Regions from separate parts of the Candidatus Thiodiazotropha sp. AKAK3 genome, predicted to be linked through region 1. Evidence: predicted binding sites of a transcription regulator. Region 1 holds the regulator's gene; the other holds the start of a gene.
The links. The regulator FNR, encoded in region 1, switches genes on or off when oxygen is low (the NO sensors DNR and NnrR bind a similar motif). The targets are predictions, from matches to a motif close to TTGATNTANATCAA.

Region 1 (4,308 bases):
TTTGGTGGGGTGTATATCATATTGGCCGTAAAGCGCGTGGTTACTCTTACACACATTCGCCCGAAATGGTCGGTAAAAAAACGTGTTTTACCCACTGCAGCAGAACCAACAATCAGGAATGGGACTTAGTGATCAGGCCTGTTAAGCATAAGAAACCCTATCTCTTAACGGATTTTTAAGAAGTATAAATGACTCAAATAGTAGAACTTTTTAGTGATGGCGCCTGTAAAGGGAATCCTGGACCTGGTGGTTGGGGGGTTGTACTGCGCTATGCAGGCCATGAAAAGAGACTGTATGGCGGTGAGCCTGGCACTACCAATAACCGGATGGAGCTGCTTGCGGTAATTCGGGGGTTACAGGAGCTGACAAGGCCCAGTCAGGTGCAAGTGACTACCGATTCACAATATGTAAAAAACGGCATTACCCAGTGGATCCACGGCTGGAAGAGAAATGGTTGGAAGACCTCTGCACGCAAGGCGGTAAAAAATGTTGATTTGTGGCGGGAATTGGATAGTGAAGTAAGTAAACATGATGTGGATTGGCAATGGGTAAAAGGACATGCTGGTCATCCAGGGAATGAATTGGCAGATGAACTGGCTAATCTGGGTATTCAGGAGATGTTGTCATGATGCGCCAGATTGTACTCGACACAGAAACCACCGGTCTGGAGCCAGAGCAGGGACATAGAATTATAGAGATCGGCTGTGTTGAGCTGGTTGACCGAAGATTGACAGGTAATAACTTCCATCAGTTTCTGCAACCAGATCGAGAGATCGATGCGGGGGCCATTGAGGTGCATGGTATCACCAATGAGTTTCTCGCCGACAAGCCGAAATTCTGTGATGTGGTGACTGACTTCATCGAATATGTGCGTGGTGCTGAATTGATTATCCACAATGCACCATTCGATGTCGGATTCCTTGATCATGAATTGAGGTTGATGGAAAACCCGCAGCGCATCGATGCACTGTGTGCTGTTACCGATACGCTGATCATGGCAAAGAAGATGCATCCAGGGCAGAGAAACAGCCTTGATGCATTATGCAGACGCTATGATATCGATAACTCCCATCGTGAGCTGCATGGGGCGTTACTGGATGCTGAAATACTCGCCGATGTCTATTTGATGATGACCGGTGGACAGACGGCGCTGGTTTTGGATGACGATCTTGGGCAGCAGGATGGTGATGAGCAATCGGTTGATAATATCCGCCGACTGTCAGCCGGCCGTCCCCCTCTCAAAGTGGTTGTTGCCGGCGCTGAAGAGATTGAAGCCCATGAGCGTCAACTTGAGGAGATGGGCGAAAGGTGCGTTTGGCTTAACAGTTAAGGGCGTCTCTAATAATTGCTTGTGCCCTTAAGTCTGGATTTAACCTCTGGATTGTGTGGACTTGGCGCTATCGCAGCCTTGCACGATGTCATACAACCTCGGTATGTCGAGTAACTGTACATGTTTCCGCTCTACTCGAAGCAGGTTTTCATCCTGAAACCTGGTAAAGAGTCTACTCACGGTCTCGACTGCTAAACCGAGGTAGTTACCGATTTCATGGCGTGACATACTGAGAAAGAAGTCGCTGGCAGAAAAACCCCGTTGTTTGAATCGTTCTGAGAAGCTGAGTAGGAAGGTTGCTAAGCGCTCCTCGGCACTCTTTTTACCCAGTAGCGTCAACATTTCCGTCTCCTGACCTATCTCCCGACTGAGCAGGCGATACATCTGGTGTTGCAGACTGGGCATTATGCAGCTCAGAGATTCCAGCTGGGAGAATGGGATTTCACATACCGCTGTAGTCTCAAGGGCGATGGCTGAGCAGGTGTGGCTATCGTCCTGGATTGCATCCAGGCCAATAAGTTCGCCGGGAAGATGAAATCCCAATACCTGTTCTCCACCATCCTCATTTGGGCTGTAGGTCTTGACCGAACCGCTTGTTATAACCCGTAAGCTATGAAACTTGTCTGCCCCGCGGTAGAGATGATCTCCTCGATGGTAGGGGCGGCCTCGCTTGATGATGCCATCGAGGCGTTCGACATCGTCCGGAGTCAGCCCCATGGGGAGACATAGGGTGGCAAGGCTGCAGTTTTTACAGGCGACCTTGATGTTTTCAAATGATACGACTTTTCTACTAGTCAAGTAATCGCTCCAGCATGGCAGGTGCTATATAGGCAATGTATTGTGCACCCAGTTAGTGTTTAAGGCATTTCTTACCCTTGAATTGTCCTCTCTCACCCTGAATTTAGCTTTGCTCAGAGGCGGTTTTGCCAAATAAAAACATTAAAAGCTGCTTTACCAGGCGCATATGCCAGGCTGATACAGCTTAATGTCTCCCAATCTACCCTATTTCGTCCATGTTTAATTGTTGGTGGGCTGGCAATTCGAGCTATTTTTCCAGAAATTCTTGATGTGGATCAAGTGGTTTTACTGTTTTTATTACTTTGGATCATTGATTTTTAGTCTGTCGCCGAATAAAAAAACCGGCCTGAAGGCCGGCTTTTCTGCTATTGATCGGCCTGATTATTGAGCCGGAGCAGGAGCGGGTGCAGCTGCAGGAGGTGCTGGATAGCCATAAGGAGCACCACCATATGGTGCGCCATAAGGAGCGCCGCCGTAGCCATAAGGAGCGCCGTAGCCATAAGGACCATAGCCATTGTTGTAGCCACGGTAGTAGTTATTACCACGACCATAGCCAGAACCACGGGCGTTGCCGCTCATGCCAAAGCTGAAATCACCAGAGCCATCACCATAGCCGTCACCGTAGCCGTCGTTGTTATAACCACGGTTGCCGCCCCATGGGCCGTTGCCCCACCAGGCAGATGCACTGGTAGACACAGCTACGAGTGCCGCGATGCTCAGAACTTTAGCAAATTTAGTCATGCTTTCTTCCTCTCAAATGATTGTTTTCATACTACATCGGTGATGTAGAAAAGCGGCCTTACAGCCTCCATCATGCAATGGTTAAGGACTTCACGCCAAGTCTGTCATGTTACGGGGCAGACTGTAGGGTAAAGTTCTACTTGCCTCAGTAGTTGTTATTTGCGTAACACGCCAATCGATTATAGACCCTGGTCAGTTATAATCAATCGAATTATTGAGCCCCGTATGGAGACGATTTCATGGCAATCTTGTCTATTTGATTCGATCTATTTGGATCCTGAGCAAGCAGCTCTCAGGGGCGATCTGATGGAAATCTCTGGGGAGTTCCGAGTTACTTCCTTATATAGAGTGCAGATATTTTTATCGAGGACATGCCTTGAATCAGTAGTTTGTTGCAGTTCTGAATAATACCTAAATTGAAACCAGGTTGGTTAGCCCTTCGAGATTGAGTGAAGAGGGGCAATCTGTTACTGTTTACACCCGTCCTATATCCCATTTTCCTGCACTCTAACCTGGTAAGCAGAATTACATGACCAGTTTTATTTTTATTACGGGCGGTGTTGTCTCCTCCCTTGGCAAAGGTATCGCTTCAGCTTCTCTGGCTGCACTGCTGGAGGCCCGCGGACTGGATGTCACAATGATCAAGCTGGATCCCTATATTAACGTGGATCCCGGCACCATGAGTCCTTTTCAGCATGGCGAGGTGTTTGTAACCGAAGATGGATCTGAAACAGATCTGGATCTCGGCCATTACGAACGATTTATCGACAGTACCATGGGGTTTAATAACAACTTCACCACAGGTCAGATCTACGAAAATGTGATTCGCAAGGAGCGAAAAGGGGAGTATCTGGGGGGTACGGTTCAAGTAATTCCCCATATCACCAATCAAATCAAGGACAGTATCCAGCTTGGTGCGGCTGACAAGGATATCTGTCTGGTAGAGATAGGCGGTACCGTAGGCGATATCGAATCCCTGCCATTTCTGGAGGCGATCCGGCAAATGGGCGTGGAGATGGGGCCACAACGGGCGATGTTCATGCATCTTACCCTGGTGCCCTATATCAAAGCATCTGGAGAGATCAAAACCAAACCGACTCAACATTCGGTGAAGGAGTTGCGCTCGATCGGTATTCAACCGGATATCCTGGTATGTCGCTCTGAGCAGCCTCTGCCGGAAGCAGAGCGTAGAAAGATTGCACTTTTTACCAATGTCCCTGAACCTGCCGTTATCTCAGCTGTCGATGCTGATTCGATCTATCGGATTCCTGTGCTGCTGCATGCTCAGAATATGGATGAGTTGGTGAATCAGCGCTTTGGTCTGAATTTGCCACCTGCGGATCTCTCTGAATGGGAAGCATTTCTTGAAGGGCTGGACAATCTGGAAGGAGAAGTGAAAGTCGCGATGGTGGGTAAGTACGTGCATCTCACCGAAGCAT
Region 2 (4,308 bases), on a different contig from region 1:
CATAACAGCACCGAAAATCATAATCAGTGCATGGTTGGTTACCAGATTGTTATATAGATCAGGGTCGAGCAGTTGGATTCCCGGCTGAAAAAGCTCCAAACGTATCAACATCGCACTGGCGCCACCAAGAAATAGCATAGTCAATGCAAACAGCAGGTATAGCGTACCTATATCTTTGTGATTGGTGCTGAACAACCAGCGGCGCCAACCTGTTGGATTATCATGGTGATGCGCTTCATCATGGTTAAGGGTTGTAGTTGTCATTATCTAACTCTCCTCTATCTTGCCTGCTTAACATCGGCAGGCTGCACCACATCGCCTGTGTTATTGTCCCAAGCATTTCGTTCATAGGTTACAATTGCTGCGATTTCTAAATCGTTGAGCGAGCCCCAAGGCTGCATGGCAGTACCTTCTTTGCCTTTGATTACAATCTGTAAGTGATCCGCAATTGGACCGGTGGCAAGGGCAGAGCCTTTCAAAGCCGGGAAAGCTGGTGGTAATCCCATACCTGTAACCTGGTGACAGGCAGCGCACTTGGTTTCGTAGAGCGCCTTTCCTTTCGTCAACAGCTCATCGAGACTCCAGGTTTTGTCAGCACTTGCTTCTGCTGCAGCTGCAATTTTGATTGCATTCTGGTCATCAACCCATGCAGCGAACTGTTGAGGTGATACCGATTCCACCACAATGGGCATGCGGGAGTGCCAGGTGCCGCATAACTCGGCACATTGTCCACGGAAGACACCCTCTCTATTCAGTTCAGCCCAGGTTTCAGTGACATAGCCAGGAATTGCGTCTTTTTTGACTGCCAGTTCAGGTACCCAAAAAGCGTGCAGCACATCAGCAGAGGTGTGGAGAAAACGGATTTTTTGTCCGGTTGGCAAGACCAGTCGATTGTCGACCTCTCTAAGGTAGAGATCACCAGATTTCTCTTGCGGTACATATCGACTCTCTACTTTAATATTATGATCCAGATAGTCGAATTCCCACCACCATTGGTGTCCAGTTACTTTGACATCCAGGATGTTCTCATCCTTGGGTACATCCCAGACCTTTTTCAATACAACGTCCGCTTTGCCAGCAATGGTAAGGTCGACGCCCAACACCAACACCGGGACGATGACCCAGGACCAGTTACCAAACCAGGAGTTGTGGAAATTCTGGTCTGCTGGATAGCCACGGCTTTTTCGATGGTAGTAGAGCGAGTAGAAGACAAATCCGAAAACAATCAACAACAGTACCGTTGTTATCTGCATCGTTAGCATATGGATGTTATAGATATCCTGGGCAACGTTGGCAGCAGGTTCAGGGAAGTTGAGGCCATATTCTGCTTTGCTTACATTTGACAGCGTCAATAATGCAATGGAGAGACCTGCTAACAAAGGTAGTTTCATGTTGTGCAAAACTGCTTTATCTTTGTTTTGTAACGCCGACACGGGAGCACTGCCATGTCGTGTATGATTTTTATTAAACTTCATACTGGTTAAATGCCCTCGATTTTGTTTTTTAGACTATGAGCAAGCACTTCACGCTCATCCTCGACCAAGTACTTCCCTATCTCGATATATTCACCATGAGAACCGATTAGTAGACGACTGGGATACCAGCCTCGGGGATCGTGTTTCTGGATAACTTTCATCCATGCTTTATGGAAACATTTTTCTGAGTCATGCAGGCCATTGCTACTCACCCTGACTTGATTGCTACCTATTCTGATAGTCTGCCGGGTGTGGGCACAGCAGCTCTGACAATAGATGCCGATTCCAATTATCAATATCTCCAGGCCAGCAAATGGAAGTACCAACCAGGCGCCAAGAGAATAGAAGTAGAGAGAAATAAACAGACAGGGTGTGGCCAATAGTAGAAAAAGCCACTTGGATTGATTCCAAGTCAGGTTTTTATTGGGAGTCAAGATGAGAATAGACTCATCAGAATCCATGTTTTGAGTATCCGTTAGGATCATCTGCCATTCCACACGTCGGTGACGGCCGGATTCTGCTTGGCGTCGTTTTATTGATCTAAGTCAACAGAATAAGACAAAATCTCACTAAAACGCAATAACTAAGTTAATTGGTCGACAATTTTTAAGGTATTGATTATTAATTAGAATAATTGAATATACTGCTGCTTTGTACGATTATCACTGTTATTTTTAACTCATCACATGGTCCAAAATAATTCACTCATCTGACACTACAATGACCATAAAATATTGTTTTGGCAGTAGTTCTGCTATCAGGTGTGGTTCTCTTGCTTGACTATTACTGACTTAAATAGTGCCTCCAATCAAAGTGGATATTGGAATCTTTATTATAATGTTTAGGAGAATCCTTTAATTGCCACTGGATCCTGCTGTTGATGAGAAGGAGGCAATTTTAGGGACTTCTGACCAAGTCATGGGACGACACTTTGCCGTCACGTTTTATCGCTGCTGCAATGCGGGTCTTCGCAATAGCGGGTTTTTACACATTTCCGCGCCTTGATTCGGCACTTTTATTTGAGAATCTGTCCGGCTTAGAGTTATTCAGAGGTCTTCAAAGAATCGGATTATTACTAATATTATTTTTGTGCTTTTGAGTACAAGAGAGTCCGCAGATGGTTAGTGATATTTGGTGGTATAGCTTAGCGTTGCTGGTAATTGTGGTTCTGGTCGTTGCTGGAATACGACACTTAAAGCGCAAACGCGACAAGATTTCCAATCAACCCGGTCAATCACCGGCTTTTGATGACCATTGGTATATGATCGATTTCAGTCAGGTGCTATCCAGACTGGATAGCACCGAGTCTGGGCTATCATCGGAAGAGGCCAATGATCGTTATCTTCGATATGGGGCAAATCGATTACCCGAGCCTGATCCTGTTCCTTCCTGGTTGCGATTTCTCTATCAATTTCACAATCTGCTTATCTATGTCTTGATTGCTGCAGGTTGCGTAACCGCAATACTGCAACACTGGTTGGATGCCAGCGTAATTTTTGGTGTTGTGCTGATCAATGCCTTAATTGGTTATCTCCAGGAGGGGAAGGCAGAGAATGCTCTGAATGCTATTCGGCAAATGCTCTCTCCCCATGCGATGACTTTGAGAGATGGCGCACAACTGACCCTGGATGCTGAAAATCTGGTTGTGGGTGACGTGGTTCATTTGCAATCCGGTGATCGCGTGCCAGCAGATCTCAGACTGATCTGGGTTAAAGGACTTCAGATCCAGGAGTCTGCACTAACGGGTGAATCGATAGCTGTCGAGAAACAGACTGCTGAGCTGGAAATGGATGCCCCTTTAGGGGATCGAATCAATATGGCCTACTCAGGTACCTTGGTAACCCATGGTCAGGGTAGAGGCGTTGTAGTTGCAACCGGCGTAGAGACAGAAATTGGTCGTATTGGATCATTGGTTGCCGAGGTTAAAGCAACCACAACGCCCCTGTTGCGCCAAATGGATCAGTTTGGCCGTTGGCTTACCCTCGCTATTCTCATAGTTGCTTTTATTACTTTCCTTTTTGGAATCTTTTTACAAGGTTACCATGCATCGGAAATGTTTCTCGCCTCAGTCAGTCTTGCTGTTGCTGCAATCCCAGAAGGTTTGCCAGCGATCATGACAATTACACTGGCCATTGGTGTGCAGCGAATGGCGCAACGGAATGCGATTATTCGAAAACTACCCGCTGTAGAGACGCTGGGTTCGGTAATGGTGATCTGTTCGGATAAAACCGGAACATTGACTCGAAATGAAATGGCTGTGCGCAGCATAGCAACCTGCCAGGATGGTTTTAGAGTCTCTGGTGCAGGATATGACCCTCACGGGAGTATTACCCTGAATGGTGAAGAGATACGGGTTGAGGATCAACCGCTGCTTGGAGAGGTCTTCAGGGCGGGCGTTCTTTGTAATGATGCATCACTGCAACAAATCAGTGATCTTGAATGGCGGGTTCATGGGGATCCCATGGAGGGTGCGCTATTGGTTGCAGGAATAAAAGCAGGCATTGTCCAGGAGGTCGCCAATAAGCAACATCCTCGCACTGATTTGATTCCTTTTGAATCAGAGCATCGATTTATGGCGACACTTCACCATAGCCATAGTGGTGGTGCCTTTATCATCATAAAGGGCGCCCCTGAAGAGCTAATAAAAATCTGTAAACTGCAGCGCACTTTGAATGGTGATGAAGCAATTGATCAGGAGCTGTGGCTGAAACGTATCGATGAAATGGCTGGACGAGGGCAGCGGGTTCTGGCTATAGGAATTAAACCGACACCAATCAATAAATTGGAACTGAACTATCAAGATGTTCAAAACGGTATGATCCTGTTGGGAATG

Region 2: a site for FNR is predicted at 2,011-2,024, ahead of AC4IE7_RS11675 (DUF2244 domain-containing protein). Genes of this name have one in related genera too.

Annotation. Positions count from the first base shown of each region.
Region 1 is NZ_JBSYOQ010000077.1:208,420-212,727, reverse strand. It holds gene AC4IE7_RS21255 (class I SAM-dependent methyltransferase) at 1-129, shown strand, start outside; gene rnhA (ribonuclease HI) at 189-629, shown strand; gene dnaQ (DNA polymerase III subunit epsilon) at 629-1,330, shown strand; gene fnr (fumarate/nitrate reduction transcriptional regulator Fnr) at 1,370-2,128, opposite strand; gene AC4IE7_RS21235 (sulfur globule family protein) at 2,510-2,869, opposite strand; gene pyrG (CTP synthase) at 3,399-4,308, shown strand, end outside.
Region 2 is NZ_JBSYOQ010000050.1:294,631-298,938, reverse strand. It holds gene ctaD (cytochrome c oxidase subunit I) at 1-264, opposite strand, end outside; gene coxB (cytochrome c oxidase subunit II) at 279-1,475, opposite strand; gene AC4IE7_RS11675 (DUF2244 domain-containing protein) at 1,481-1,960, opposite strand; gene AC4IE7_RS11670 (cation-transporting P-type ATPase) at 2,737-4,308, shown strand, end outside.